4 regions of the Tritonibacter sp. SIMBA_163 genome follow, and region 4 is predicted to be linked to each of the others. Evidence: riboswitches for the same ligand, from Rfam matches in the RefSeq annotation. Region 4 holds a riboswitch; each other region holds the start of a gene.
What was found. A riboswitch is a leader RNA that binds a small molecule or an ion and turns the genes downstream of it on or off. The one in region 4 is predicted to bind cobalamin.
Positions count from the first base shown of each region.

Region 1: it holds a riboswitch for cobalamin, as region 4 does, so the genes downstream of both, nrdH (glutaredoxin-like protein NrdH) here and R0J92_RS18320 (aromatic ring-hydroxylating oxygenase subunit alpha) in region 4, are expected to answer to the same signal.
Region 2: it holds a riboswitch for cobalamin, as region 4 does, so the genes downstream of both, R0J92_RS07460 (hypothetical protein) here and R0J92_RS18320 (aromatic ring-hydroxylating oxygenase subunit alpha) in region 4, are expected to answer to the same signal.
Region 3: it holds a riboswitch for cobalamin, as region 4 does, so the genes downstream of both, R0J92_RS01265 (CbtB domain-containing protein) here and R0J92_RS18320 (aromatic ring-hydroxylating oxygenase subunit alpha) in region 4, are expected to answer to the same signal.

Region 1 is NZ_JAWJBP010000014.1:19,963-27,301, reverse strand. Features, by position in the region: gene nrdE (class 1b ribonucleoside-diphosphate reductase subunit alpha) at 1-1,849, opposite strand, end outside; gene nrdI (class Ib ribonucleoside-diphosphate reductase assembly flavoprotein NrdI) at 1,831-2,253, opposite strand; gene nrdH (glutaredoxin-like protein NrdH) at 2,269-2,490, opposite strand; cobalamin riboswitch at 2,590-2,784, opposite strand; gene R0J92_RS16690 (GFA family protein) at 2,866-3,246, opposite strand; gene R0J92_RS16685 (ATP-binding protein) at 3,695-5,326, shown strand; gene R0J92_RS16680 (trypsin-like serine peptidase) at 6,121-6,828, shown strand; gene R0J92_RS16675 (HlyD family type I secretion periplasmic adaptor subunit) at 6,961-7,339, opposite strand, start outside.
Region 2 is NZ_JAWJBP010000003.1:110,990-118,328, reverse strand. Features, by position in the region: gene nudC (NAD(+) diphosphatase) at 1-365, opposite strand, end outside; gene R0J92_RS07470 (5'-nucleotidase C-terminal domain-containing protein) at 638-2,536, shown strand; RNA gene ffs (signal recognition particle sRNA small type) at 2,612-2,710, shown strand; cobalamin riboswitch at 2,833-3,074, shown strand; gene R0J92_RS07460 (hypothetical protein) at 3,196-3,594, shown strand; gene R0J92_RS07455 (dual specificity protein phosphatase family protein) at 3,676-4,206, opposite strand; gene R0J92_RS07450 (DNA polymerase III subunit gamma/tau) at 4,459-6,282, shown strand; gene R0J92_RS07445 (cysteine hydrolase family protein) at 6,350-6,895, opposite strand; gene R0J92_RS07440 (GlxA family transcriptional regulator) at 6,978-7,339, shown strand, end outside.
Region 3 is NZ_JAWJBP010000001.1:280,566-287,904, reverse strand. Features, by position in the region: gene R0J92_RS01280 (cobyrinate a,c-diamide synthase) at 1-1,048, shown strand, start outside; gene cobA (uroporphyrinogen-III C-methyltransferase) at 1,045-1,776, shown strand; gene R0J92_RS01270 (DUF1636 family protein) at 1,773-2,108, shown strand; cobalamin riboswitch at 2,219-2,433, shown strand; gene R0J92_RS01265 (CbtB domain-containing protein) at 2,473-2,643, shown strand; gene R0J92_RS01260 (CbtA family protein) at 2,648-3,346, shown strand; gene R0J92_RS01255 (hypothetical protein) at 3,418-3,915, shown strand; gene cobF (precorrin-6A synthase (deacetylating)) at 4,014-4,778, shown strand; gene R0J92_RS01245 (CYTH domain-containing protein) at 5,060-5,533, opposite strand; gene R0J92_RS01240 (ParA family protein) at 5,530-6,312, opposite strand; gene R0J92_RS01235 (CHAD domain-containing protein) at 6,309-7,339, opposite strand, start outside.
Region 4 is NZ_JAWJBP010000019.1:1,264-8,602, reverse strand. Features, by position in the region: gene R0J92_RS18325 (hybrid-cluster NAD(P)-dependent oxidoreductase) at 1-496, opposite strand, end outside; gene R0J92_RS18320 (aromatic ring-hydroxylating oxygenase subunit alpha) at 503-1,729, opposite strand; cobalamin riboswitch at 1,867-2,073, opposite strand; gene R0J92_RS18315 (response regulator) at 2,586-3,317, shown strand; gene R0J92_RS18310 (sensor histidine kinase) at 3,397-5,673, shown strand; gene R0J92_RS18305 (response regulator) at 5,676-6,143, shown strand; gene R0J92_RS18300 (sensor histidine kinase) at 6,136-7,233, shown strand.

The DNA.
Region 1 (7,339 bases), on a different contig from region 4:
AGACGCGGCCGATCTTGCCTTCCTTGCGGATCTCGATCTTGGCGGTGATCGGGTGGATCGAGGAGGTGGCATAGTTGATATAGCTGATCGACCCGGTGGGCGGCACCGCCTGCAGGTTGCGGTTGTAGAGCCCGTGCTCCTTCACCTTGTCGCACAGGACGGACCAGTCCTCGCGGCTCGGCACATTGATGCCGGCGCCCTCGAACAGTTCGCGCACGCGGTCGGTCTCCGGCAGCCAGTCCCGGTCGACGTATTTGGCAAAGAAGCTGCCATCGGCATAGGTCGAGTCCTCAAAGCCCTTGAACCGTGTGCCTTTTTCTTGCGCCAGCGCGTTGGAGGCACTGAGCGCGTGAAACAACACGGTGCAGAAGTAGATATTGGTGAAGTCGATACCCTCAGCCGAGCCGTAATGGATGCGCTCGCGGGCGAGGTAGCCATGCAGGTTCATCTGGCCAAGACCGATGGCATGGCCTTCGTCATTGCCCTTGCGGATCGAGGGAACACTATCGATGGCGGACATTTCCGACACCGCATTCAATGCCCGGATCGCGGTGCCCACGGTGCCCGCCAGATCGCCGCCATCCATGGCGCGGGCGATGTTCATGGAGCCGAGATTGCAGGAAATATCGGTGCCCATCTGCGCGTAGGAGAGGTCATCCGTGAACTCGGACGCGGTGTTCACTTGCAGGATCTCGGAGCAGAGGTTGGACATCGAAATCCGACCGGCGATCGGGTTGGCCGAATTCACCGTGTCCTCAAACATGATGTAGGGGTAGCCGGATTCGAACTGGATCTCGGCAATGGTCTGGAAGAAGGCGCGGGCGTTGATCTTCTTCTTGCGGATCTGCGGGTTGTCCACCATCTCGTGATATTTCTCGGTGACCGAGATTTCCGAGAAGGCTTTGCCATACACCTTTTCCACGTCGTGGGGCGAGAACAGATACATGTCCTCGTTCTTCTTGGCGAGCTGGAAGGTGATGTCGGGAATGACCACGCCAAGGCTCAGTGTCTTGATGCGGATCTTCTCATCGGCGTTCTCGCGCTTGGTGTCGAGGAAGCGCAGGATGTCCGGGTGGTGGGCGTTCAGATAGACCGCGCCTGCGCCCTGACGTGCGCCCAGCTGGTTGGCGTAGGAGAAACTGTCTTCCAGCAGTTTCATCACCGGGATCACCCCGGAAGACTGGTTCTCGATCCCCTTGATCGGGGCGCCATGCTCGCGAATGTTGGTCAGCATCAGGGCCACGCCACCGCCGCGTTTGCTGAGCTGCAGGGCGGAGTTGATGCCGCGCCCGATGCTTTCCATGTTGTCTTCCAGCCGCAACAGGAAGCAGGAGACGAACTCGCCCCGCGCCGTCTTGCCGGCATTCAGAAAGGTCGGCGTGGCAGGCTGGAACCGGCCGTCGATGATCTCGCCCATCAGCTGCATCGCCAGCGCAGCATCACCGCGCGCCAGCGTCAGCGCGTTCATCACCACCCGGTCTTCGTAGCGCTCCAGATAGCGCTGCCCGTCACGGGTCTTCAACGTGTAGGAGGTGTAGTATTTGAACGCCCCCAGAAAGCTCGGGAACCGGAATTTCTTGGCAAAGGCCGCGTCCCAGATCTGGTGGAGGAAACTGCGCTCGTATTGATCGAGCACAGCCGCTTCATAGAAGCCTTCCTTGACCAGATAGGACAGCTTTTCCTCCAGCGAATGAAAGAAAACGGTGTTCTGGTTCACATGCTGCAGGAAATATTGCCGTGCCGCCATGCGGTCGGCGTCAAACTGGATCTTCCCCTCATCATCATAGAGGTTCAGCATCGCGTTCAGGGCATGATAGTCGAGATCGGCGGTTACGCTTGCGTCAAGCATGTCTGGCTCTCCTGTGCTGCCCAGAACCGGGCAAGGCCCGCGCGGATGCGGGTAATGTCTGTTTCGGTTCCCGCCAGTTCAAAGCGGTAGAGAACGGGGACGCTGCACTTGCGTGCGATGACCTCACCGGCAAGGGCAAAGGTCGCACCAAAGTTGCGGTTGCCTCCCGCGATCACGCCCCGCAGGAAGGCGCGATTGCGTGTGTTGTTCAAAAGCCGAATGACCGGCTTGGGCACTGCGCCGCGCCCTTCGCCGTCGGCGAAGGTCGGAGACACCAGTACAAAAGGCGCGTCCAGCTCAGGCGGCGGCCCTGCCTGCGGCAGCCGCAGAGCCTCCAGCCCGAGGCGCTCCACCAATCGGGCCGTGTTGCCCGATCGTGAAGAGAAAAAGACGAGCCCGGCCATCCGATCAGCGCCGGATCAGGCCAGACGGCCGATCAGGTCGGGGCGAAACCCGGCCCAGTGCTCTTGGCCAGCGACAACCACAGGGGCCTGACGGTAACCAAGGCCCTGTACCATTTCCATTGCGGCAGCATCTTCGGTCAGATCGATCACGTCGAAAGAAATCCCCTTCGCCTCGAGTGCGCGGGTGGTGGCGGTGCATTGCACACAGGCGGGTTTGGAATAGACGGTGATGCTCATCGGCAAAGGGTCCCTCAGGTTTTGTCTGCTTGGACGAAAGGGGACACGGAACCCGGCGCCGAAACAGCACCGTGTCACGCGTCCGGGCCCTCCGCCGCGGTCGTCGTTGTCTGCTTTGGCAGGTCTCCTGGCTTCACGGCTCAAATGCCCAATCCCGCCTTCCCAATGCGTAGTGCGCATCAGTGGCCCAGGGTGGACTTGCCGCTTACAGTTGCGGGGGCAGCGTCGGTTTTTCACCGATTTCCCTCATTGCTTGCGAGTCGCCTCACAAGAACCAAAGCAACACGATATTGATGCAGATCCAGCAAATGGTCAATATATGGTGTATGGTTTCTTCAGGGAAGTTTTCCACAGAGGCATGTGGATAGCTGCGCGCTAGTCTTCTTGGTGCCGGTTTTGATCGTGTTGCGGGCGGCCGTCGAGCGCAGGAAGCCAGCTTTCACGCCGCTGCACCCAGAGTTCATACTCTGGCGCAAACATGTCCGGCTTATCCAAGGCGCCCAGATGCACTTCTATCTCATCGCCGCTTTTGGCAAAAACGGAGGATCCACATGTAGGGCAGAAGTACCGCTCCTGATAGTGGCGCAGATCACCGCTGACGGTCACGTTTTGCTGCAAAAATACTGCGGCGCAGTAAAAGACCGCACCGTGATGCTTGCGGCAGTCGAGACAGTGGCACATGCCAACGCGCAACGGCGGTCCGACTGCTGTGATCTGGACACTTCCACACAGGCAGCCCCCTGTCACCGTCGTCATCTTGCGCCTCCACATCTCGCGTCCACAAAAGTTTAGCATGTCGCGTCGGTGCGATGAAAGGCTCTCATGGTGACAGGTTCGCTGGCGGCGGGCCGACGGGCCGGGCGGTGTTCCGTCCGGGAAAGCTCGGAGAATGTCATTTATTGTGCCGCCAGTACATCAGACCGACGCTATCTGCGCCGTCGCACCTTGGCAGGGGCCGTAGGCAATCCCCTCCGGCGTTCTTGTCTCTTTGCCGACGGCATCCCTCATCGCGAGGGTCTGGGCGCTGGCAGGGATGCAGGCGGATGTCGTCATGCCCAAGGCTGCGCAATTCAGCGCATTTGAACCTCCGGAAGACCTCCATGTTCAATTTTGGTTTAGAGAAACTCGGTACTAGGATATGCTCGGTTAGATGTTGCCCCCGGCATACTGCGGTAGGTGCTCTCCTGCACAAAGGGACAAACGCGTGAAACGACTGCAAGTGAACGAACTCTATGCCATATTGGATGCTATAGGCATGGCGGTAATCGTTTTGGAAGTCGGTGACGACCAGATCCCCCGATATATAGCGATCAACAAACGGTCGCGGGAAATCGCACAGCTTCCCGAAAGCGGCTGGTTCGGGAAATCCGCTTTGGAGATATTTGGCGGCTCCACTGGTGCACGTGCCCTTGCAGTGCAGCAGAATGTGGTGCGGACGGCCAAGGCCACGACATATGAGATAAATTTGCCCGCCGTTCTGGGTACGCAGTATATTCGTAACACGATGACCCCGGTTTTTGACGAAGCGGGGAAGCTTACTCATCTGGTGGGGTCCGTCGAAGACATCACCTCTGAACGTGAACGCGATGTTGCTTTGGAACTAACGCGGATCGCCAAAGAGAAGGCGGAGCAAGCGAACAAGGCCAAGGAGAGATTTCTTGCCAATATGAGTCACGAAATCAGAACTCCAATGAATGGGATCCTGGGAATTTGTGAATTGCTGCAAGAAACAGATCTGGATCAGGAGCAGTCGCTCTTTGCGAATACAATTTTCAATTCTGCAAATGCGTTACTTAAGATCGTCAATGATGTTTTGGATTTTTCACAGATAAAATCTGAAAAAATCGAACTGCAGCCCGAATTGTTCTCACTTCGTAACTTAGTTGAAGACGTCGCAGTGCTCTTGTCGGCCAAGGCGGCATATAAGGGGTTGGACTTTCGGGTGAACTACCCCGAGGATGTGTCATCCATATTCTTCGGGGATGTCACCAAAGTTCGGCAAGTGTTGCTGAACCTGATAGGCAATGCGATCAAGTTCACCGATGAGGGATATGTTTCGATCACGATTTCCGAGACCCCGCAGGCACTGACATGCCCGCTTTGCGTTGAGGTTGCGGACACTGGATGCGGAATTGAAGAGCGCAAACTTCATAGCATATTCTCTGCCTTTGAGCAGGCGGATGGTTCGCCAAAAACGCGCGCGGAAGGCACGGGACTTGGGCTCGCGATTTCCAAAGCACTTGTCGAGCGCATGGGCGGCGATATCACGGTCAAATCGCAGTTTGGCGAAGGGTCTACCTTCACAGTTCGGCTTGATTTGACGCCTGGGTCTTTGAGTGACGACGGGGCTCTCGCGGAAGAGGAAGCGGCCTCACCCGCTCTGCTTGTAGCAAAGACAAACGCTGATCCGGTTGCCCTGGCAGAAGAGGCGCGGGAAGAGCTGCGCGGAATGAGGATACTCGTGGCTGAGGATAATAAGACAAATCAACTGGTCGTGGAGAAAATGTTGAGGGACTCCGGTGCGGACCTCCATTTTTCGGAAAATGGCGCCTTGGCATTCGAGGCCTATCTCGCTGGCCAATACGATTTGATACTGATGGACCTTTCAATGCCTGTCATGGGCGGCTTGGAAACCGTTCAAAAAATCAGACAGCATGAAGACGCAACCGGGCAAACGAAGAGCAAGATTATCGCTCTGACGGCAAACGCTCAGAAAAGCGATGTCAAAGCCTGTAGCGAGATTGGAATGAATGGCTTCTTGTCGAAGCCGTTTAGAAAGCACGAGTTGCTCGCCTGCCTTCATGCCTTGGCGCAAGATGCTACTCTGATGTCGTGAGTGTCAAAGAGGGGTTGGAGCCAGCGCGGCAGAGTATCCCCACGTCCGCCGCGCCTCGCTTGTTTGTCATTCGCACCATGAAGCTTGCGACAGACGCAAGCGACGCCGGATCCGCGTCGATCATCGTCCCCAAACGTTCGGGGTACATCTTGCCCCGTGATGTCGCGCGATTGCCGCAGGGACGGGACCGCGCGAGGATATAGACTGAGGTGTCTATACGGGCCTCAATGCGCTTTCCTGCGGGGCGGTAGGCTGATCGAAAACCAAATGCCAACGCGCTGTTCGGCGCTCCAAGCTCTGCCTCTGGGGCAGGGGCGGAGAAGATCTGCGGGTGGCTGAGGTGGCAGAATGCCCCGTGACGAGGGGCGCGCCTGAAGGCCGAGGGGGCGCAACATGTCAGGCGATGGTCTGTCAAATTTTAACGAATAGGCCAGCTCTCGAAAAGGCGCGAACTGCTTTGATTGTGGCAAAAGTGACAGATTCTCACCCATCAAGCCCTGATTTTATGAAGATATTACCCTCACATCAGGAGACAATCCGAGGGGATCGGCGCTGAATTCACTACAATTTGTTTTGAATTGCAGTACGTTAGGTTCAATTTGTCCAAATTGTTAACCTTTTCGCCTGTAATCGCTGGCATTTCTGCGATCCTTAACGCCATCTGACCTGAGGTGTTAAGGTATGTTAAGACTGACACAATCAATCCACGTTTTGGTCCAAGGCCAACAGGGGCCAGCCATATTCCAGCCGCACGCCTGAACGAGTGTGAAGAGGTGGGAAAATGGAGTGGAACAATGAGACTGATGCTTGCGATGCTCGCTGCATGCCTGTCTATCGGTGTGTCCGAATCTGCTATGGCAATCGAACGTCGGGCCAGCAGCCTGCCGGGATGGGAAGCCGTGGGGCGGCTGAATATAGCCGGTAAATACATGTGCACCGGTACACTTATTGCGTCAAACTTGGTGCTGACAGCGGCGCATTGCGTCTATGACGCACAGACCGGACGGCGGGTGAACCCGCGCGGCATCCGTTTTGAAGCCGGGCTTGATGGCACTCGGGTCAAGGCCGCGCGTTCGGTCAGCAAGGCGGTCGTGCACCCCGGTTATCGGTTCCGGGCTGGTGGAAATGCGCAACTGGGCAGTGATATCGCGGTTTTGCGGCTGTCCAACCCGATCAGTCGCAATGACATTCGCCCGTTCTCCATGTCCGCCCGTGCGGACCGCGGGGCAAACGTCGATGTCCTATCCTACAGCTACTCGAACGCCACACGGGCCAACAGAGAGCAGAACTGCCAAGTGCTGTCTCGTCGCACCCGAACCCTGGTGATGTCCTGCAAGGTCGATTTCGGCGCATCCGGCGCGCCGGTGCTGGAAATCCGACCGGGGCAGGCGCCCAAGATCGTGTCGGTCATTTCGTCCAAAGCAGCCATGGGGCACCGCCGGGTGTCGATCGGCACCGCTCTTGACCGCACGTTGCGGACAATGATGCAAAACGCGATCTGATCCTGCTCTCGGGTCCAACGCCACCACCGGATGCGATACGCCAGAATGGCTGTCTGCTCCGTCCGGATCTAGCGCGCACAGGACCAGCAGCTTGACGTGTTTCAGGTCACGTTGGTTACAAAGCTAAGACGATCAGGGCTCTCGAAACGCTTCACGTGATTTGTAGAGCGGTTTGAGCAAGTAGCTGAGGATGGTCTTGGAGCCGGTCTGCAGCTCCGCAGTTGCCCGCATCCCCGGACGAATTTCGATTTGCTGCTGACGCGCCGTGAGACTGGAGCGATCCACCTTTACGGTGACGCGGTAGTAGGGGGGAGCACGGGGATCGCGTTCATCCTCGAACGTATCCGCCGAGACGATATCGACTTTACCCCGCAGTGAACCATAGATGGTGTAGTCATAGGCCGTGAGCTTGATGGTCACATCCTGCCCGCGCTGCACATTGGCGATGTCCTCAGGCTTAACCCGCGCTTCCACGAACAGCTCTTCGCCGAGCGGAATGATTTCCAGAATC
Region 2 (7,339 bases), on a different contig from region 4:
GGCAAATCGGGGTGACGCTGTTCGCTGGGATCGAGAAACGTATCAAGCGTAGACAAGTCGGCTTCTTCCGGCTCCCATTCTCCCAGATCGAGGGCAAAATACCCCGCGGCCTGCGCACCGCGCCCGAGAAAGATTGCCTCTGCCCGCCGCTGCGCCACCAGCGGGTGGCTGGTTGGCAGAAACGCTAGCCCCGCCGCATGATCCTGTCCGGTATCATGCAGGCAAAGCGGCTTGCCCCGCCACAGGAGTACAACCAACGCCTCCGCTGTCGACCATATCCGATCCAGCTCTTCGGGAACGGTCCGCAGATGGGCTGCGCGATCCAGGCCGCTACCGCCGAATGTGACTTGCTCTGCCCGTTTCATACCTGCCTCGCTGTTTGCATGTCACACCGGGTTCTCGCGCCCTGCCTCGATGCGGGCGACGGCGACAACACGGTGTTTTACACAGGCGATGCCGCATTCCCCGAAGCGACTCAAGCAAAAATGCCACGCTTCACAAAAACTCGAAAAAAGCGCGACGTGAGGGTTCCGCGCAACGCTTAAGCCTGCTCTTCTCGACGTTAACTAATTCGAGAAGCCCCGGAACGCCCCGGACATGGTGGCAAACGGTGCCGACGACTGGCGATGAATGGCGCATGATGACTGGATCCGACCAAGGCCCCACAGGGACGAATGGGGCCGATGAAGACGTGACAGAGGTGCCAGCGCGCCTCCGATTGCTTGCGACGTCTGATGTACACAGTCACCTCCTTGGCCATGATTATTATGCGGACACCCCTCATCCGGGCATCGGTCTGAGCCGGACTGGAAGTCTGATCGCCCAGGCGCGTGCCGAAGTGGCGGCAGAAGGCGGCATCGACTTGCTTGTCGACAATGGCGATTGGCTTCAGGGCTCACCACTGGCGGAAACTGATGCCGCAAACCCCGACGCACCTCCGCCTGCCATCCACGCATTTGATATACTGCGCTATGATGCAGTCGGACTGGGAAATCACGAGTTCAATTTTGGCCTCGACACGCTGAACCGCGCATTGCGCGCGCTGCCGTGCCCTGCGATTTGCAGCAACGTACACCCCTGCGCGCCTGACGTTGCATTGCATGTGAAACCGCACCTGATCCTGTCGCGCCGTATTCCGGGCGCTGCGGCGGATGCGCCCGAGGTGCGCGTCGGCCTGTTCTCCGTCCTGCCACCGCAAACCCTGTTGTGGGATGCCGACCACCTCGCAGGGCGTGTGCGCATCGACGATATGGTCGACAGCGCCCGCGCTGCCATTGCAACGCTTCGTTCAGCGGGCGCTGACGTGGTGATCGCCTTGGCGCATACCGGGCTTGCGGCAGCCCAGGCCGCGCCCGGAATGGAGAACGCCCTGCGCCCGCTCTCACACTTGCCAGGCCTCGATGCTGCGGTCGGCGGGCACACGCATCTGCTGCTGCCTTCGGCCAATGGTTCCGAGGACGGATTGGGCGTGCCTGTTGTGATGCCCGGCTCCAGCGGCTCTCACCTCGGCGTGGTGGATCTGTTTCTGGAGCAGACCGCGGACGGCTGGCAGGTGCAGCATGCGACCTGTGACCTGCGCGCGGTGAGCACCCGCTCGTCAAAAGGTCTGCAGCCGCTCGTACCCGAAGCGCCAGAGATGGTCGCAGGCCTTGCCACGGCGCACACCCGCACCCGCGCCGATATGGCAACCCCGGTTGGAACCTTGTCAAAGCCGCATCATTCCTACTTCACCTTCTTTGGAGAGGATCGGGCTCTGGCGTTGACGGCACAAGCGCAGGCCGCTGCGGTTCGCCCATTTCTCGAAGCTTCACCGCATGCTGAGCTGCCGCTTCTTTCCGCTGTGGCACCGGCGAAATTCGGCGGGCGGGCCGGGCCGCTTAACTATACGCATGTGCCCGCTGGCAAGGTGTCCCGACGCCATGTCGCCGACATTTATATCTACCCGAACGAGCTGCGCTGCGTGATTGTCAACGGTGCCCAGCTGACGGACTGGCTGGAAATGTCGGCCGGGCTGTTCAATCAGCTGACCCCGGATATGCCAGGGACCCTGCTGGCCAACCCGGATCGTGCGGGACATAATTTCGATGTGATTTTTGGGCTGGAGTATGAGATCGACCCAACCGCCCCCGCGCGTTTTGATGCGGACGGGCGACCGGTCAGCGATGCGCCGGGACGTGTCAGGGACCTGCGCTGGAATGGGGCACCCCTGCGACAGGACCAACTGTTTGCCGTTGCCTACAACAGCTATCGCAGCAGTGGCGGGGGCAACTTCCGCATGCTGGAGGACGCTCCGACCTTGCAACTTGCGCCGATGATGATCCGGGATGCGGTCACGGCCTATGTGACCGGTGCAGTGCAAAAGGACCCGCTGGCAACACTTCCCTACCCCTGGCAGCTCCGTCCTGACCTAGGGGTGCAGGCGGTCGCCATCACCGGCCCCGGCGCACGCAGTTTCCTCTACGAGTTGCCGGACCACGTCGCCGCCAGCGCCACGGCAATGGAAAGCGGCTTCCTGTCGCTGACCCTGGATCTCTGAACGGACACGGCAGACCTGCCAGGAATCCCACGGCGCCGGGTTGTCATCATTCCATCATTTCCCTATATCGGGATTCGAGGGGTTGGCGCGGGCAAGCGCCTCGCCAACCTGGTCAGGTCCGGAAGGAAGCAGCCACAACGAGCCCCGCTTGGGTCGATGTCCAACCTCTCACTTCACGAAGCCCCGCCATTGGCGGGGTTTTGTGTTTAGAAGACCCCGCCGTATCTCTCGCCCGCCTGCGTGCGAGTATTATGCAGCTGCAGCGATAACATCGTTGACGACTCGGCGGGCAGCTCGCTACCCATATTGGTGATGGTTTCCAGCCGGCCCGCTTTGGCTGTTTGGAATGAAAAGGGAACATGGTGAGGCGACGGGTAACAGACCCAGACCCAAGTCCATGACTGCCCCCGCAACTGTAAGCGGCGAGCAACCCGGTATGACCACTGGTTCCAGAGGCCAAGGCGGCCAGTTGGACCGGGAAGGACCGGCACGCAGCGACCCGCAAGTCAGGAGACCTGCCATCACCGAAAGAACCTGAAACCGGGCGGGGTGTCCTGGATGAGGTCTGATGGCACGCCGCAGGTTCACTGCATCCCCGCTGCCAACGGTCTCTCCTGCCGCACCGCCCCGACATGATACTTTGTGCGGAGGGCACTTTGATGGAAAATCCCGAACAGACACATGATTTTGTGGCGACAACCTGTATGCATCTGGGCCGCCCCTGCCCGGCGGCAGAGCGTATGTTGCGTGCCCTTGCCGGAGCGCTTGACCGCGCACGGGCCGTCACCCGTGACGATTTTGAGATTTCGGGCGATAGCCAGCTCGACGGCTGTGAAAAAGCCTGTCCGGCGCGGTTCGCCGCCAGTCATGATCGCATCCGGGTGTTCTGTGATGTCTCAGCGACCACCGAGACCGAAACACTGGACCGGTTTGCCGATGCCATGCTGTCGCCGGACATGGCCGATCTGTCGGCCCGCAGTGCGGCAGAGGTGCCGCGCGCCTTTGGTGAAGCCCGGCCCCTCAGCCTGACACGCGCCGAAACCATTGTGCCGATGTAGCCTCCCGCGACCCGGCCAGAGCGCCTGCCGCTCCACGCGAACATCCAGCCCTGCCGATCAGCTAGAGCTGCCATCGCGCGACTAAGGGGCGCTGCGAAGCCCTTGGGCCCAGATCAACTGCGCATCGGTTTCCACAGCGCAGGGGCGCTGCGCCCGCAATCGTGCCAATGCGGCATCCGGGCGCTCCCCGCTCTCGATCATCAATCGCAAGGCAACCATACCGGAGCGCCCGCAGCCGCCCCTGCAATGCACCAGCACTCGACCGCCACCTGACATCGCCTGACGCGCCAACGCGCTGACATCGGCCCAGCGATCCTGCATGTCGTCGCCAGGGGTTTGAAAATCATCCACAGGCAAGTGGAACCAACGACTGCCGAGCCCCTGAAGATCGCTGCCGATATTCTCGACCCCCAGGATGACGTGCTCCACGCGGGTGGTCATCGAGATTACGATCGAGGGTTTCCATTCTCCGATCAGTCGAAGATCACCAGCGTAATCGCCCCCTGCCCCAGGTGCCTGGCTGAGCGCAAGAATGCCGTCACCAATCGACAGCGCATGAAGCACAAGAGGTTGCGCAGCCGGGTGCGGCTGCAGTTCAGAAGCACTCACCATTTAATCTCCCCCCCGGGAGGCGCGACCCTAAACCCGCGATACAGTACAAGATACCATAGCCTCGGCAAGCAGCTGATCGGTAGCCTTTTTTGCACGCGGCCAGATTCACCCTGCTCAGTGTGCGCCTTGTAACACGCAGGCCGCGCAACAGCGGTGGACGAAGCGCGCGGTGCCGCTTAGTTTGCACGGGATCATTTCGGCGCCGTCCACGAATCCGGGCAGCGCCCCTCAAAGACCATCCGAAAGGCCCTCATGAGCGAGCATAGCCCCGAGACCGCCCCCGCCCCGCAAGGCGGACAATATCAGGTTCTGGCACGCAAGTACCGGCCCGAGACCTTTGCCGATCTGGTTGGTCAGGACGCCATGGTGCGCACGCTGAAGAACGCCTTTGCCGCGGATCGGATCGCTCAGGCCTTCATCATGACCGGCATTCGCGGCACCGGCAAAACCACCACCGCGCGGATCATCGCCAAAGGCATGAACTGTATCGGCGAGGACGGTACCGGCGGCCCCACCACGGAGCCTTGTGGCAAATGCGAGCATTGCCTGGCGATCATGGAGGGGCGCCATGTGGACGTGATGGAGATGGACGCCGCCTCGCGCACCGGGGTTGGCGACATCCGCGAGATCATTGACAGTGTGGCGTATCGTGCGGCGTCGGCCCGCTACAAAATCTACATCATCGATGAGGTGCACATGCTGTCGACCTCCGCCTTCAACGCGCTGTTGAAGACGCTGGAGGAGCCGCCGGCGCATGTGAAATTCATCTTTGCCACCACCGAGATCCGCAAGGTGCCGGTGACGGTGCTGTCGCGCTGTCAGCGATTTGACCTGCGCCGGATCGAGCCGGAGGTGATGATCGCGCTGCTGCGCAAGATCGCCGGGGCCGAGAGTGCCGAAATCGCCGAGGATGCGCTGGCGCTGATCACCCGCGCCGCCGAAGGCTCGGCCCGCGATGCGACCTCGCTTCTGGATCAGGCGATCAGCCATGGTGCGGGTGAGACGACGGCGGAGCAGGTCCGGGCGATGCTGGGGCTGGCCGACCGGGGCCGGGTGCTGGATCTGATGGACATGATCCTGCGCGGCGACGCGGCGGCGGCGCTGACGGAGCTGTCCGGGCAATATGCCGAGGGCGCCGACCCGATGGCGGTGCTGCGCGATCTGGCCGAGATCACCCATTGGGTTTCGGTGGTGAAGATCACGCCCGATGCCGCCGACGATCCAACCATAAGCCCGGATGAGCGGTCGCGCGGTCAGGACATGGCCAGCCGCCTGCCGATGCGGGTACTGACGCGCATGTGGCAGATGCTCTTGAAGGCGCTGGAAGAAGTCGCCGCCGCACCCAATGCGATGATGGCGGCAGAGATGGCGATCATCCGCCTGACCCATGTCGCCGACCTGCCCTCGCCCGAAGAACTCGTGCGCAAGCTGCAGGATACACCGCCGCCTCCGCCGCCGGGTCCAGGCGGCGGACACCCCATGCAGGGCATGGGGTCGCCTGCGGCGGGCGGGGGGGGCGGGGCTCCGGCTTACGCCTCCGCCCCGCCGCAGGGCGCCCCCGGCGGTGGCCCCAATGGCGGGCATACGATGTCGGCAGGGGGCGGGCAGGCCGCCGCAGTGGCCCCGCGCCTCGACAGTGCATTGGCGCGGTATCCGAGTTTTGAACATGTGATCGAGCTGATCCGCAAACACCGCGACGTGAAACTGCTTGTCGAGGTCGAAGGCGGCGTGCGGCTGGTGTCCTACCAACCCGGGCGGATCGAATTCACCCCTGCTGCGAAGGCTCCGCAAGATCTGGCAGCCCGCCTGGGCACGGCGCTGCAGAACTGGACCGGCAGCCGCTGGGTGGTCTCCATCGCCTCGGACGGCGACGCGCCGACCATTGCGGAGCTGCGGGATGCCGCCGAAAACGCCCTGCGCGAGGAGGCCTCGACCCATCCGCTGGTGCAGGCAGTGCTGAAGAATTTTCCCAGCGCCAAGATCACCAAGATCCGCACGCCTGAGGAGCTGGAGGCCGAAGTGCAGGCCGAGGCCCTGCCCGAGGTCGAGGACGAATGGGACCCGTTTGAGGAATGAGATCAGCCCCGCGAAGGCTTCGGCGTAGATTTCGCGGGGCTGAACGGGCAGCTGTGGTCTGCTCGCCCTATGCGAGGTGGGCGGCGGTCTGGGTCACTGTCGCATAGCTCATCGCCAGCGGTGCCATAAAGGCGGCATGCACCTGTTCAGCCGGGACCGTGACACCGCCGAACTCCATGGCGCGGGCGGCGCAGGCATCCTCGACCACGGTCACCGCAAACCCCAGATCCGCCGCAGCGCGGGCGGTGGCGTCGATGCACATCTGGCTCATCGCTCCGCAGAGGGTAACGGCCTCCACCCCGGCCTCGCGGAGCAGCTCCAGCAAACCCGTCTCATAAAAGCTGTTGGGCCGGTGCTTGGTCAGCACCACTTCGCCCTCGATGGGCGCAACAGAGGCATGGATTTCAGCACCCGGCATGCCAGAACGGAAAAACGGCGCCTCGGACGACGGGTTCTCGTGCCGGATGTGCACCACAGGGTCACCGTTCACCCGTGCCGCCGCCAGCAGGCGCGCCGCATTGGCGCTGGCCGCGTCCATCTTGTGCAGCTCCCAGTCGCCACCGGGGAAATAATCGTTCTGGATATCCACCAGGATCAGTGCCGTCCTTGGCATGGTCATACTCCTTTGTCTGATCTGTCCCGGCGAGATTGGCGCAGGTTGACTGCCGCTGCACTTGGCGCATATGCCTAACATCATGCAGGTTACGCCAAACATGCCGATCATCTTGCTGGACGCGCCGGGTGCGCAGCGCGCGGCGCTCTGGGGACTGCAGGATCTCTTTGCGCTGGTTCCAAGACTGGACCCCACATGCACACCGCTGGATGTGCGCATTCTTGCACCGGACGCGCTGCCGCAGGCACCAGTGGCGGCTTTCGTATTCGCCCCCTCCATCGAAGGCACACGGCCCGTGCCCGATCATCCGCTGGTCGCCTGGGCCGTGCAACAGCACGCGCAGGGGGCGCTGGCCTGTTCGGTCTGCGCGGGGGCATTCTGGCTGGGTCAGGCGGGGCTTCTGTCCCAGCGCCCAGCGACCACCCATTGGGCGCTGGAGGAGGA
Region 3 (7,339 bases), on a different contig from region 4:
GTACGACGGCGTTGCCACCCGCGGGCAATCGGGCTTTGGCTCCTCGGCCGAGACCGCGCTGCGCATGGGCTGGCCGGTGGTGCTGGTGATCGACGTGGGCGGGCAGGCGCAATCTGCTGCCGCCACCGCGCTTGGGTTCAAGATGTACAACCCCGACCTGCCCTTTGCCGGGGTAATCCTGAACCGGGTGGCCAGTCCGCGCCACGAACGGCTGACCCGGCTGGGGATGGAGCGCGCGGGCGTCAAGGTGCTGGGCGCCCTGCCCCGGCGCGGCGATCTTACGCTGCCCGAACGCCACCTCGGCCTCATTCAGGCGGTGGAGCATCCCGATCTTGAGGCGGCGATTGCGGGCTACGCGGCTTTCCTGCGCGACAACGTCGACCTTGACGCGATCCGCGCGGTGGCCAGCACAGCTGCGGCCCCTGCCCCGCGGGCCTTGCCAAAACCGCCAGCACAGCGGATCGCGCTGGCGCGGGATGCGGCGTTTTCCTTCACCTATCCGCATCTGCTGGAAGGCTGGCGCGCCGCCGGAGCCGAGATCCTGCCATTTTCGCCCCTGAACAACGAACCTCCCGCCCCGGACGCCGATCTGGTCTGGCTGCCCGGCGGCTATCCCGAACTGCACGGCGCGGCGCTGGCGGCGGCGGAGACGTGGCGCGCAGGCCTGCAGAAACATGCGCAGACGAAGCCGGTGCATGGCGAATGCGGCGGTTACATGGCGCTTGGCGCGGCGCTGATCGACAAGGCGGGCGTGCGGCACCAGATGGCCGGGCTCTTGGGGCTGGTCACGTCCTATGAGAAGCGCAAGTTCCACCTCGGCTATCGCCGGGCAGAGCTGCAGGCGGGCATGCCGGGCTTTGACACCGGCGACTTCCTGCGCGGGCATGAGTTCCATTACTCCACCATTCTGGATGAGCCCGACGCACCGCTGGCCCGAGTGATGGACGCGGATGGCAACCCGGTGCCGGAGACCGGTTCGATCAAGGGCAACGTCACCGGCACCTTCTTCCATCTGATCACCGCAGAGCATGAGGGAGAGCGTGCATGAGTGGCTTTGTCAGCTTTGTTTCCTCCGGTCCCGGCGATCCGGAGCTGTTGACGGTGAAGGCCGTAAAACGGCTGGAGGCGGCGGATGCGGTGCTGTTTGACGATCTGTCCTCGGGGCCAATCCTGGACCATGCCCATGCGGATGCGGATCTGGTGGGAGTCGGAAAACGCGCCGGGCGCCCCTCGCCGAAACAGGACCACGTCAGCAAACTGCTGGTGGAATACGCGCAATCCGGCGCCCAGGTCGTGCGGCTGAAATCCGGCGACAGCGGCGTCTTTGGCCGCTTGGAGGAAGAGCTGACCGCCCTGCGCGCCGCTGGCATCAAATACGAGATCATCCCTGGCGTCACCGCCGCCTCGGCCGCAGCAGCGGCGGCGGGCATTCCGCTGACGCGGCGGCTGACCGCGCGGCGGTTGCAGTTCATCACCGGCCATGACGTGACCGGCGGGCTGCCGGATCACATGAACCTCGCCGCCCTTGCCGATCCGGAGGCCACCACCGTGGTCTATATGGGCAAACGCACCTTTGCGTCGATGCTGGCGCTGCTGTTGGACGAAGGCCTGCCACAGGACACGCCAACGCTGGTGGCCCTCGGCGTCTCCACCCCGGCGCAGGAGCTGCACCGCACCACGGTGCAGGCGCTGCCGGATCTGCTGGATTGCATCGACAGCGCCGCGCCGGTGCTGATCCTTTACGGTCCACTGGCGGATGAAGACGCGCCCGCATGACACAGCCGATGCTCACGCTCTGCCGCATTTGCAGCACTGCCGACCCGGACCTGCCAAGGCAGATCTCGGCGGCGCTGACGGCGGCGGGGCTGAGCGCAAGGCTGCAGCAGGTCGACTGCATGTCGGGCTGCGACCGCCCACAGACCCTGGCGATCCGCCAGAGCGGCAAGACCGCCTATCTGTTTGGCGAGATCACATCGGCGGATCTGCCCGATATCCTGACGTTCCTGCGCCTCTATGCCAGCAGCGCCGATGGCACGCTGGCGGATGCAAGGCCGCTGGGTGAGCTGCGGTTCAAGGCCATTGCCCGCATCCCCGCAGAGCTGCCCTGACCGCATCACCACAGGCTATCCGCCCTCCGCAAGCCCCCTGAAGATCACGGAACTGCCGCGAACAGCGCCTCCGGTGGCGTATTCACGCTTGACCGGAGCAAAGCGCGCAAGGCACAACAGATGCATACGGTGTCTGATGATGCAAAGCATCGGGACTGAAACGGGAATGAGGAACGGCGGACCCAATCGCGGCGCCGAAGCCCCAACCGCCCCCGCGACTGTGAGCGGCGAGCGACATTCTGAACCCACTGGCCTGCGTGCCGGGAAGGAGGATGATCGCCGTGACCCGCGAGTCAGGAGACCGACCGTATGGAACGAGAACTTTATGTCTGCCGTCGGGTGTGACGGCACGGAGGACACACACATGACGACCAAGACGCTTACCTCGACCACATCCGTCTCCAGCATCATCCCGGCGCTTTTTGCCATGGTTCTGGGTCTCGGCATCATCACCGTGACCGGCCATGTGCAGGCCTCGACCCTGCATGATGCGGCGCATGACGTGCGCCACGCCACCGGCTTTCCCTGCCACTAAGACCATGCTCACACGTATTCTGACCAGCGCGTTGTTCGCTGGCGCTGCAGCGGGGCTGATCGTCGCCCTGCTGCAGCTTTTCTTCGTGCAGCCGGTGCTGTTGCATGCCGAACTTTATGAAACCGGCGCGCTGGTGCATTTCGGCGGTGATCCCGTCAGTGCCCATCCCGAGCTGCCGGGCCTGTTCGACGAGCCGATGCGCAACCTGCTGAGCATCCTCTTTACCATGCTGACCTACACCGGCTACGCGCTGGTTCTGGTGGCGCTGATGTCGCAGGCGGAGCGTCAGGGCCATGTGGTCACCGCACGCCACGGCATCATCTGGGGGATTGCGGGCTTTGTCGCCTTTCACTTCGCGCCCGGCTTCACCCTGGCCCCCGAAGTACCCGGCGTCGCCGCCGCCGATGTGGGCGCGCGTCAGATCTGGTGGGTGGCCACCGTTGCGACCGCCGGCATTGCCATGTGGCTGATCGCCTTTGGCGGCAATCTGGTGTCCTACGTGGTGGCGGCGCTGTTGCTGATCGCCCCGCATGTGATCGGCGCGCCGGAGCCCGATACGTTCACCGGCCCGGTGCCGACCGAGATCGGGGCGCTGTTTGCCGCGCGGGCCTTTGGCATCGGCATGGCCGCCTGGGTGCTGCTGGGCGCCTTTGCCGCCTATTTCTGGCAGACCGAGTCCGCCCGCGACGCAGCTGCAGCGTGACCCAGAACGCCTGATGATCCCCGCCGCGCACATCGCGCCCGGCGGGGATTTCCATATTGAAGGAAGACCCCATGTCCCGTTCGCTCGCCCTGTTTGCCATCGGTCTTGTCTTTGGCGGCGGCATCGGCTTTGTCACCGCCGCCGGAAATGGCGTGACCTTTGATGGCCACGACCACGGCGACCCCGCCCATCACGGCGGCGGCGGTCAGGCCGAAATGGCCGCACATGATCACTCCGCCATGGTCGATATCGCCGCTGGCCCGGAGGCCCCGGCGCTGGAGATTGCACTGACCCCCGATCCGATGTCGGGCTGGAACCTGCACGCGATGCCGCAGAACTTCCGCTTTGCGCCCGAAAACGCCTCCGGTGCTGATGTGGCGGGCGAAGGCCACGCCCATGTCTATGTCAACGGCGAAAAGATCGGGCGGCTCTATGGCCGCTGGATGCATATCGGCGCGCTGCCCGAGGGTGAGGTGGAAGTGAAGGTCTCGTTGAACTCCAACAGCCACGGGGTTATCGCGGTTGACGGCAGCCCGGTCGAGGCTGCGGTGACCGTGGACACGCGCTGATGGTGCGCTCCTGAGACCATGCCCTTGACCTGCCCCGGACACGGCACCAAGACCGGGGCAGATCTGTCCGCCCATTTATTCTTGAGAGATTGCGCCCCATGCTCCACCTCAGCCTGATCGGTATCGGCACCGGCAACCCCAAGCATCTGACGTTGCAGGCGGTGGAAGCGCTCGGCGCGCAGGATCTGATCCTGATCCCCAACAAGGGTGCAGGTAAGGATGACCTTGCCGGGCTGCGTCAGGCGATCTGCGCCGAGGTGCTGGCGGGGGTCGCGCAGCCGCCGAAGATCGTCGAATTCGACCTGCCGGTGCGAGATCCAGCCACCGCCGACTATCGCCAGCGAGTGGATGACTGGCATGACGCGATTGCCGAGGTATGGCAGGCAGCCATGGCAACACATCTGCCGAAGGGGGGCCGCGTGGGGTTTCTGGTCTGGGGCGATCCGTCGCTCTATGACAGCACCATGCGGATTGCCGAGCGTCTGCGCGCGCGGGTGCGGATGCAAATGCAGGTGATACCGGGCATCACTTCGATCCAGGCGCTGACGGCCGCCCACGGCGTGCCGCTGAACGGCATTGGCGCGCCGGTGCAGATCACCACCGGGCGACGCCTGCGCGATCACGGCTGGCCCGAGGGCTGCGACACGCTGGTGATCATGCTGGACGGGGATTGCTCATTCCAGAGCCTTGAAGTGCCCGAAGAGGTGATGATCCATTGGTCTGCCTATGCGGGCATGGAGAATGAGATCAACATTGCCGGGCGCCTGTCCGAGGTGCAGGCGGAGATCCTCGCCACACGCGCCAGCGCCCGCGCCGATCACGGCTGGATCATGGATATCTACCTGTTACAGCGTCTGACCTAATCACCTGACCTGACCGCTCGCTCGGCCTGGCCGCGACGCGTGTCCTCATCAGCGGGGGCCTCCCGCCCGTCGCTGGCCGTGCCAGAGGCACAACCGCTCCCGTTGGGCATGGCGCCGGACCTGACGGTCCGGCGCCGCAGCCTGTCCGCAGGACAGGCTGCCCGGCCCAACCCCAAGCGGGGTCTTGCGTCAGCAAGGGACTGCGCGGGGGCGGGAGCTTCCCCTGCCCGACCTCCACCGGTCTGCTTTTTTCGGTGCGACACCCCAGGCTCAGGTGCGGCTCAGACAGCGCCCTCCGGCAGGCCATGCACCGCGAGGGACTTGTTGCCGAACCGCTTGTCCTCAGTCACCTCGCGCCCGAACCATTCGGGCGGCACGAAGGCCTCCGCCGCAGCCTCATCGGCGAACTCCACCTCAACCATCTGCAATGGTGCCAGTGTGCCGTCGAAAATGTCGAGCTCATACCCCCAGCCATCCGCCAGCACGCCGGTCCAGCGGGTCTTTTCCAGCCGCCGCCCCTCGGTGCCGGGCCAGAAGGTCTCATAGACCGTCCGGGTGATCTCCGCCTCGCGCTCTTCGCGCACCCGGCCCGCGCCGCCCTTCTGGGTGAGGAAGAACCGTTCCCCCTTCTGGCGCAGGCGCAGTTCGGTGCTGTCCTCCAACGCTGTCAGATAGCCTTGCTTGACCGGTGTCGCCGTGGCTGCGGTCAGATCGGGGTGCTCCGCCACCAGGTACTTCCGTTCGATCTCTTTCATGGCGATCCCTTTGCTCTCACAGCTGTCTTCCCACCCGACACATGGGCGTTCACCTCGTCGAACAGCGCCAGATAGGCCCTGCCCGCCGGGCGCGTCTTTGCAAAGCACAGCGCCGGCTCACGATACACGCCCATCTTCTCCACATCGGTGGAAAACGGCAGCTCCGTGGTCAGGAACAGCTTGCCATAGCTGTCACGCAGCCGCGCCATCGTCTCGCCATGCAGGGTCTTGCGCCCCTGCACCATGGAAAAGAAGGCCAGCAGCTTTGCGGTCTTCAGCCCGCTCTCCTTGAAGAAGGCAATCAGCTGTTCGAAGCTGCGTTCGGAGAGGGTGGTCGGGATCACCGGCACCACCACCCTGTCGGCGGCCTTGAACACCGCCTCCGACAGCGAGGAGATGTTGGGTGGGCAATCCAGAATGATCACGTCATAATCGCCATCCACCGCTTTCAGCGCCTTTTTCAGGCGCGAGCGGCTGTTCTTCATCCGCGACAGGAACACGTCAAAGTCGCGGAAGGTCAGGTTGGCGGGTAGAATGTCGAGGTTCTCGTAATCGCTGCCTCGGATCGCACGGGTGAAACGGTCCACATCCTCAAAGAACTGCGTGTCCTTCAGCTTTTTCGACGGCTTCACCCGGAAATAGAAGCTCGACGCGCCCTGCGGGTCAAGATCGCACAGCAGGGTACGTGCGCCGGACTGCGCATAGGCATAGGCAAGGTTGACGGCCGCGGCGGTTTTGCCGACACCGCCCTTGTTGCTGTAGCAGGCGATAATCTTCATGCGGCGGCTCCCTTGCGCTGACACAGCGCCTTAATCTCGGCGCGGGTCTCGGCGCTGTTGAACTGGTCGAAATACGTCATCACCCGCGCCCGCTCTGCGCGCTGGCGCTGGTCGAGGATGGCGATCAGCGCGCCGATGCTTTGCGCCGCCTCCAGCCCCCTGGCACCGGTGACGGCAGGGTGCGTGGACATAAATGTGGCCAGAGAGTCCTTCTGCACAGAACAATCATTGAAGACCCCGAGGGTATCCTGCAGCGCCTTCATCCGCGTGATCAGGCGTTTGGCACTCTTGCCCGGGAACAGCGGCGCGAAGAACTCCAGCAGGTAGCGGAATTTCTTGCAGGCGATGCGCAATTCGTGAACGTCCTCATCCACGGTGTCGTCACCAATATGGGCGGCGATCTTGCAGATCTTGCGATAGCTCTTCCACACCAACTTGCGGGCGTAAACCTCCGCGCTGAGGCCGCCCGCCTCACCACGCACAAAACCATCGGGATGGGCGAACTGTTCTTCCAGTGCCGAGATCTTTTTCTGATAGCCCTTGCTTTTCAGGTGTTTGACGAGCTTCGCCTGCGCCCCGTCCCGTTCCGCGGCAAAGGCGTCGAACATCACCGACAGGCCCGGGCGCAGTTGCTCGGGCACCAGCGCATCATAGGCGGCGCGGTCCATCAGATAGACATCGAGGTCGCGCACCCGCCCCGTCGGCGCCATCAGGTCGGAAAATGCCGCCTTCAGCTCTGCCGTCTGCACAGAGCCAAAGACGCCTTTGAACAGGCTCAGCACCGAACGCACCTTGCGCAGGGCCACCCGGTAGTCATGCAGAAACTCGGTGTCGAGGTCGCCGATCACGCCGGCCTCATTGGCGCGGGCCACGGCGATGTAATTGCGGATCGTCTCCACCGCCACGTCAAAGGCGGTCTCATGGCCGGTGAACCTCATCTTGGGCTTGGCCACATAGCGCGGCACATTCGGCGCCAATGTGGTGAAGATGTGTTCGGCCTCCAGCGGCCCGGCCCCATGGGCCAAAA
Region 4 (7,339 bases):
GCTGACGGAATATGATCTCCGACGGGCGTTTGGCACAGTTCACAAACACGATGTCCAGATTATCGCCATCATCCCACATATTGGTGGTCATCGACATCATCGGAGTGATGCCGGACCCCGCAGAAATAAAGAGGAATTTCTTTGCTGAACTGTTTGCATTGGTAAACAGGCCGGCGGGACCGATCGCCTTGATCCGGCTGCCGGGCCGCAGATTGTCGAGCATCCAGCGAGTGCCGATACTGTTGGACTGGGCCTTGGCTGTGATCGTCACATTGCGTGGCCGCGACGGCGACGAGGAGATTGTATATGTCCGGTGCAACGGACCACCCGGAACCGGGATTTCCAACGTCATGAACTGACCGGGATCAAAGTCGAACAACGCCCCGGATGGCGCCTTGAAGGTGAATGAGGCGGTGTTCTCCATCTCTGGAATGATGGAGACGCATTCCAGCATCTCAGTATCTTTCCAGATTGTGCGTTCACTGATTTTCGGCATGTTCTGTTACTCCGCCGCCAAGGTCTGAGGGGCGCAATTGCGCTTGAGGGTATCGAGGTACCACTGCACGAACTGCAGCACGCCGCTTTCCTGAACCTGGGAATAGGGACCGGGCTCGTAGGCAGGTGAATTGATGCCCATCTGATTGTACTCGACCACTTCGCGGTCTTCGTCGTTGGTTGCGATCCAGACCTCGGTCAGTCGGTTGAGGTCATAGTCCACCCCTTCAACAGCATCCTTATGGACCAGCCATTTGGTGGTGACTTCGGTTTCGGTCGCACTGATCGGAGTGACCCGGAACACAATGGAATGGTCCGACAGGAAGTGGTTCCAGGTGGTCGGGTAGTGGAACTTCAACAGCGATCCGGCGTCGGCGAACGGCGCCCGCCCCAGCCAGCGTCGCACAGCGGTCTTACCATCGAGCGTATAGCTCTCGGCGCCCTCTTTCAGCGGCATGCGGGCCACGCGAAACTGACCATCAGCGTTCAGATAGAATTCCGCCGGCATCCCTGCCTGCTCGCAACGGTTGAAATGCGCCTGCAGAGTTGCGGGCGTTTCGCCGCCTTCGATACCGGTGATCGATGGATCATCCGGGAATGTCCGGCACAGCGACGGGTGGTTGCCGCCACAGTGATAACACTCACGGTTGTTTTCCCAGACCAGTTTCCAGTTGCCCTGCTCGACGATCGAGCTCTCATATGCAACCTTGGCATTCGACAGGTCGTGCACCTCCAGGTAGGGGCGTGTGATCTCTGCAAAATGCTCAAAGTCCGGCGCCTCATCCGCAAGGCAAATGTAGACGAGCCCGGCAAGTTCACGACAGTGCACTGTCTTCAAACCGTGCTTGCTGGCATCAAAGTCCGGTCCCATGTCTCGGGCCCACAGCAGGCGACCATCCAGCTCATAGGTCCACTGGTGATAGGGGCAGACCAGCTTTGGGTTGTTGCCCTTCTTCGCTTTGCAGATCACCGATCCCCGGTGACGGCAGGAGTTGTGAAACGCACGGATTACGTCGTCGGAACCGCGCACGATGATCACGTTGTACGTTCCAATCTGCTGGGTGACGTAGCTGCCTGATTTTTCCAGCTCGCAGGCGGGAATGGCAAACAGCCACTCCTTGTAAAAAATCTCCTGCAGATCGGTCTGGAACACATCAGCATTGTTGTAAAATGCCTGCGCCAGCCCGTGCCCCGGCTGGTGATTTGCGATCAGCGCATTGATATTGCTGTTCATTTCCTGACTCCCCTGCCGCCTGCGTCCGACATGTGCGGCGCGACTGCGGTTGGTTGGTTGTTCGGACGGCACAGGGAACCCGTTAGGCCGCGGCGGAGGAAGCCGCGCCCTGCAAGATGCCCAAACCGCCGCCCGCGGTTGACGATATCTGTTGAGGCTGGTTTCCGGGCTCAGGAACTGACCAATTGGTCGGAGCGCAACGCCTTCCCGGGGTCCTCCACCCAGTGGCTGATGTCGCGCGCGCGGGTTCCATGACCGTTGCGGGGGCAGCGCCGGAGTTTCACCGGCTTCCCAAATTCTCCACACGGATCGCTCCGCGCAGCACCTCTTGGGACTGAGTTGTACCGAGATTCGAAAAACCAGATCCGCGAATTGCGACATTGTTTATTGAGTTCGAGACAAGCGCGACGTCCGCGCCACAATTCTTGCTCGGCGTCGTCCACACTGCCCCCCAAGACGGACATGACCGCAACGGAGCGCTCAATACGCGCCGATGCAGTCGGCGTGGCGAACACGGGGGTCGCACAGGGATCTTCGATGGTCCTGACCGCATGCCGCAGATGGTAAGGGCGCGCTGCGTATCCATGCCGCACACGATGTCGGTGTTCAGAACATCGAGACGTGCTTTCGTCCGTTTTACCATCATCAAGTGGGCGCAAACGCTCCAATAAAAGCAACATATGCGATGGTTTGGCGAATTAAATGATACGGCTTTCCGCATTTAAGCAGGAGTTCATTAATTCAATTCGACAAGTCTTTCTTTTGAAAACACGTTATCTTTGGGGATAACATTCAGGTGCGGTGCAAGGAGCAGTACGGCTTCAACCGCAACTTGTTGTGAGTAAAAGGTCAAAACATGTCGAAAATGAACGTACAAGACTACGCACTGATGTCGGGAGCGAAACCGGTTCTCCTGAACGTCCTGTCCATTGATGATGACGAAATTGATCGTATGCGACTGCTGAAGATCTGTCGCAAAGCCGGGCTCATGGTAGATTTTACCGAAGCTGCAAACCTGGCTGAAATGCGTGAATGCCTCGATGTGGACGCCTTCGATCTGGTCTTCATCGACCACGATCTGGGCATGGATACAGGTCTCGACGCGCTCGGCATCCTGCTGTCGCACGAAGATCAGGTCGGCGCGGTTCCGATCATGCTCACGTCCTCGGTCGACTACCATGTTGCAGTCGAAGCCATGCGCAGAGGGTGTGCCGACTATATCGTCAAGGACGAGCTCACGGTTGATGCGCTGATAAAATCGGTGACGTCGGCCATCGAACGACGTGCGCTTTACGGGGCGCTCACGGATGCGCGCGCGTCAGAGTCAGAGCTAAAGTCGATTTTCGAACGTTTCATGGTGAGCTGTGGGCCAGAAATGCGCGAGCTACTGCGCCGAAGCATGATGGGCGTGCGAGCGGTCAAGATGCAAGCGCGCAGCGATGATGCCATCGACCCGACGCTGCTCTCGAACCTGTCGATGTTTGAACGCGGTGCAAAGGATCTGGTCGCCTTTATGGACGATCTTGAAAGCGTCGTGGGCGAGGGTCGTCGCCTTACGGTCACCGAGTTGCGAAAACGCCTTCAGTAGGGGTACCCGCCCCGGCATACACATGAGTTAGGCGCAGCGGTTTTACTGTAGCGCAGGTTTGAATTCCTTATCCGGAGAGGTGACTATCGTGTCGCCAAGGTGGATCTCTATAAAGCTAAAAGTCGCGCTGGTGGTATGCCTTGTTTCTGGAGCGTCTTTCAGTGTCTTCTTCGCCATCAATTATCAAGACACCATTCAACGTATTCACGCTCACGCAGAAGAGCTGATACTGCGCAATCACGAAACACACACGCGCTACATCGTTGATACGCTGACAAAAATGCGCCAAGATTCCGAGATGATCGTTGGCTTCCCGCCAATTTCGGGAATCATCCGGACCCGCGAAGCGATCGACAACCGCGATCCGCTGGATGGGTCAACACTCGCCGACTGGCGCGCTCGGCTTGAAACGCTTTTCATCAGCATCATCGGCAATCGCAGTGGCTACAGTCAGATTCGGCTGATCCTGGCAGAAAACAACTGGTCTGAATTCGCCCGCGTAGATCAAGACAATGGAGATGTCCAAGTCGTTCCTCAAGACGACCTTCAATCCAAGGGCGAAGAACCATATATCAAAGCTCTGCACGCCGATCCCACTTCAGACATTCTGTTTTCGAACGTTACCCGCAACCGGGAGCACCAAAGGGTATCGGGGCCTCCGATGCTGCGGTCGATGAAACGCGTTGTTGACGAACACGGAAACCTGCTCGGGGCGATCGTGGTAAACGCAGATATTGCGAGTCTGCTTACTCTCCCTTCCAGCTCCGAAGACTTGGGACAAACCTTTTATTCGGTTGAAAATTCTGAAATCGCGGGCATCCCTGTCGCTGATGGCGACAGAAACTTCTACGCCAATATCGAAGGCAAACCAGACACGATAAGTTTAGAACAACTTGCCAGTTTTCCAGAACGTAGATTGGTTCACTTTGAAGACCAAATTGGCGTGTACATCAGCCGGGTCAACACCGGAAATGAAAAGGTCCCATTTACGTTCAGAATCGCAACCACGGTCGACCTGCATGACTTGTACTCTGCGGCACGGGATGAGCTTTGGCGGAACGTCGGCAACGCGCTCTGGCTGACCATCCTTGCCTCGGGTCTCGGGTACCTCTTCTCTGCAAAATTGCTCCGCCCCCTGCAAGTATTGCTGTCTGAGATCAACGAGAGCAGCCAGACCCTTCACCCACTGAGCAACAGGTACCGCGGCAACGATGAAATCTCCGACATAGCGCAGAATTTCACACGCCTGACCAATGACTTGATCCACGAAACACAGCGCCTCGACATGGTTCTGAGCAATATCTCTGAAGGCATCCTGACCTTATCCGAGGACGGGAGCATCGAAGATGCAAACCCCGCCGCCAGCCGTATCCTCGGCAACTCTGAACCGGAATTACGCGGCGCACGCCTCTTGGAACTTTTGGGTTTTGACGCAGAGGCTACGCAAGGGTTGCTAGAAGATGCTGCACATGCGCATGCCGCCGAGGAGGCTGGAATGCGCGAACTCACGATGACTCGATCGGATGGCTCCCGTATCGTGCTCAATCTGACATTGCAGCACGCCACATATGCAGGTGAGGGGCGGTTTATTGCCATGATTAGGGATGTAACGAGACGGGCGGCCGCCACAGAACGCTCAGAGGCGTTGATCGCGGCCTTGCAGAGATCCAACGCCGAACTCGATCAATTCGCCTATGTCGCTTCGCATGACCTGAAGGCCCCACTCAGGGTTATCAGCAACGCCGTGGTTTGGCTCGAAGAAGATCTGGAACCCTATTTGACGGATGACACGCGAGAGAGCATGAACCTGCTGAAAAGTCGCACCAGCAGGATGGAACGCTTGTTGAATGACCTGCTGCAACACTCAAGGATTGGCAGAGTCGCGGAACCAGAGACCAGAATACCCGGCAAGACCATGGCGGAAGAACTTCTGCAATTGCTTGAGGTGCCTGACGGCATGAGCATTTCTTTCTCCGATGGATTTCTTGACCTGCATATGCGGAAGTTTCCCCTGGAAACGATCTTCGTCAACCTCATCGGAAACGGTATCAAGCACCATGATCGCGATGTCGGGCAAATAACTGTCAATGTGGAGCAATGCGGGGCGGGTTGGCGTTTCCGCGTCGAAGATGACGGCCCAGGTATAGAACCCGTCTACCATCAGCGAATTTTCAAGGTGTTTCAGACCTTGAAATCCAGAGATCAGCTTGAAAGCAGCGGCATGGGCCTCGCATTTGTAAAAAAGTACATCGATGTAGCCGGCGGAGATATCAAAATACTATCTGATGGCGAACGCGGTACCATCTTCGAATTCTTCTGGCCGTTCGAAAAACCTCAACAGGATCAGGCAGCGTAGCTATGCAATCCCACCACTCCGACTCCCGTGACGTTCAGATTATTCTCGTCGAAGACGATGATGGAGATGCCAAGGCCATTCGCCGAGCCTTTTCAAAAGCGCGCATCGCGAACAAGATTCAACGTTTCAGGAACGGTGAAGAGGCCCTCGCCTTCCTCAAGGGGGAAGGCGATCAGGATCCCCCCGTTCAGTTCGTTGTCTTGAGCGATATCAACATGCCCTGCATGTCCGGTTTGGAACTTCTGGAAGCGCTGAGAGACGACCCCCGCCTCCAAAGGACCCTCTTCTTCGTTCTGACCACATCCGACGACGAGCGGGACATCACTGCCGCCTATTCCAATCACGTTGCCGGCTACATCTTAAAATCTCGCGCAGGCTATATGTTTATCGAACTCATGGCTGTGATGGATAACTTTTGGCGGATCGTAGAGCTGCCGGTGATAGAGACGCGGAGCTCACCACATGGTTGAAAAAAGCATACTTATCGTTGATGATGACGGTGGTGATCGCAAGCTGATCCGGCGACACCTCGCGGCGCTATACCCTGCCGTGACAATACTGGAAGCTGAAAATGGTGATGAGGCCCGAACTCTCGCTGACGAAGAGGTTGAGGTAATCTTTCTGGATTACCTGCTGCCAGGGGAATCCGGCCTGGATCTCATGTCGGTCTTCTTTCGGCGCTGGCCCCATTGCGCAATTTTTATAATGACAGGACAGGGCGACGAAGACATTGCCAAGAGCGCGATCCTGAGCGGTGCCGCTGACTACATAGCAAAATCGGCGATCACGCCAGGCGCCTTGCATCGAATGATCGGCAATGGTCTGCAGATTGCTCGTATGCGGTGGCGCATCGAAGAACACCAGAAAGAGCTCCAGCAGTTCTCCGATGTTCTCGTTCATGATTTGCGGGCACCAATTCGCGCCATCAAGTTCCTGAGCGATCAGATCATTGAGGATTTTGAAGCCGGAGATCTCGACGAGGTAAAACGAGAATTCGACCTCATGAAACGTTCCGTAACCAAGATGTCTGATCTGATTGAGCGTTTGGCGAGCCATATAAACCCGCACAGCGAGGGCACTCCTGAACTAGTGTCAACTGAAAGCCTGGTCGAAGCCGCCTGTATGGCCGTCGCGCAGGATATTGCCAGTTCCGACGCCAGTATCGAACTGGATTTGCAGGAACCCGAAGTTTTCTGTTTCCCGCCAGACATCTCGCAGCTTCTGCAAAACCTGATCGGCAATTCGATCAAGTACCGCAGTGACACGCCTCCTCACATCGTTGTCTCGACGCAGGCGCACGGCTCCAGCGTACAATTCTCGATCAGGGACAACGGGATGGGCGTGCCGGAGGAATATCGTACCCGGATTTTCGAGCCCTTCAAGCGTCTTCAGCGCAGCAGCGACCTTCCGGGGAGCGGTCTGGGGTTGGCAACATGTGCCAAAATCGCGAAACGCCACGACGGCGCAATATGGTGTGACCCGGATGTATCGAGAGGCACAAGAATCAATTTCACTCTCAATTTGCGTAATAATTACAGGAATGCAGCGCACGACAGGTGATTTTTGACGCACCCTCGGTGTAGCGGGTTGCCTTTATGCGAAACTCCAGCTGCAAACGTCACTTGTCGAGCTCAATTTATATTACACCACCTCGCGACAGATTTGT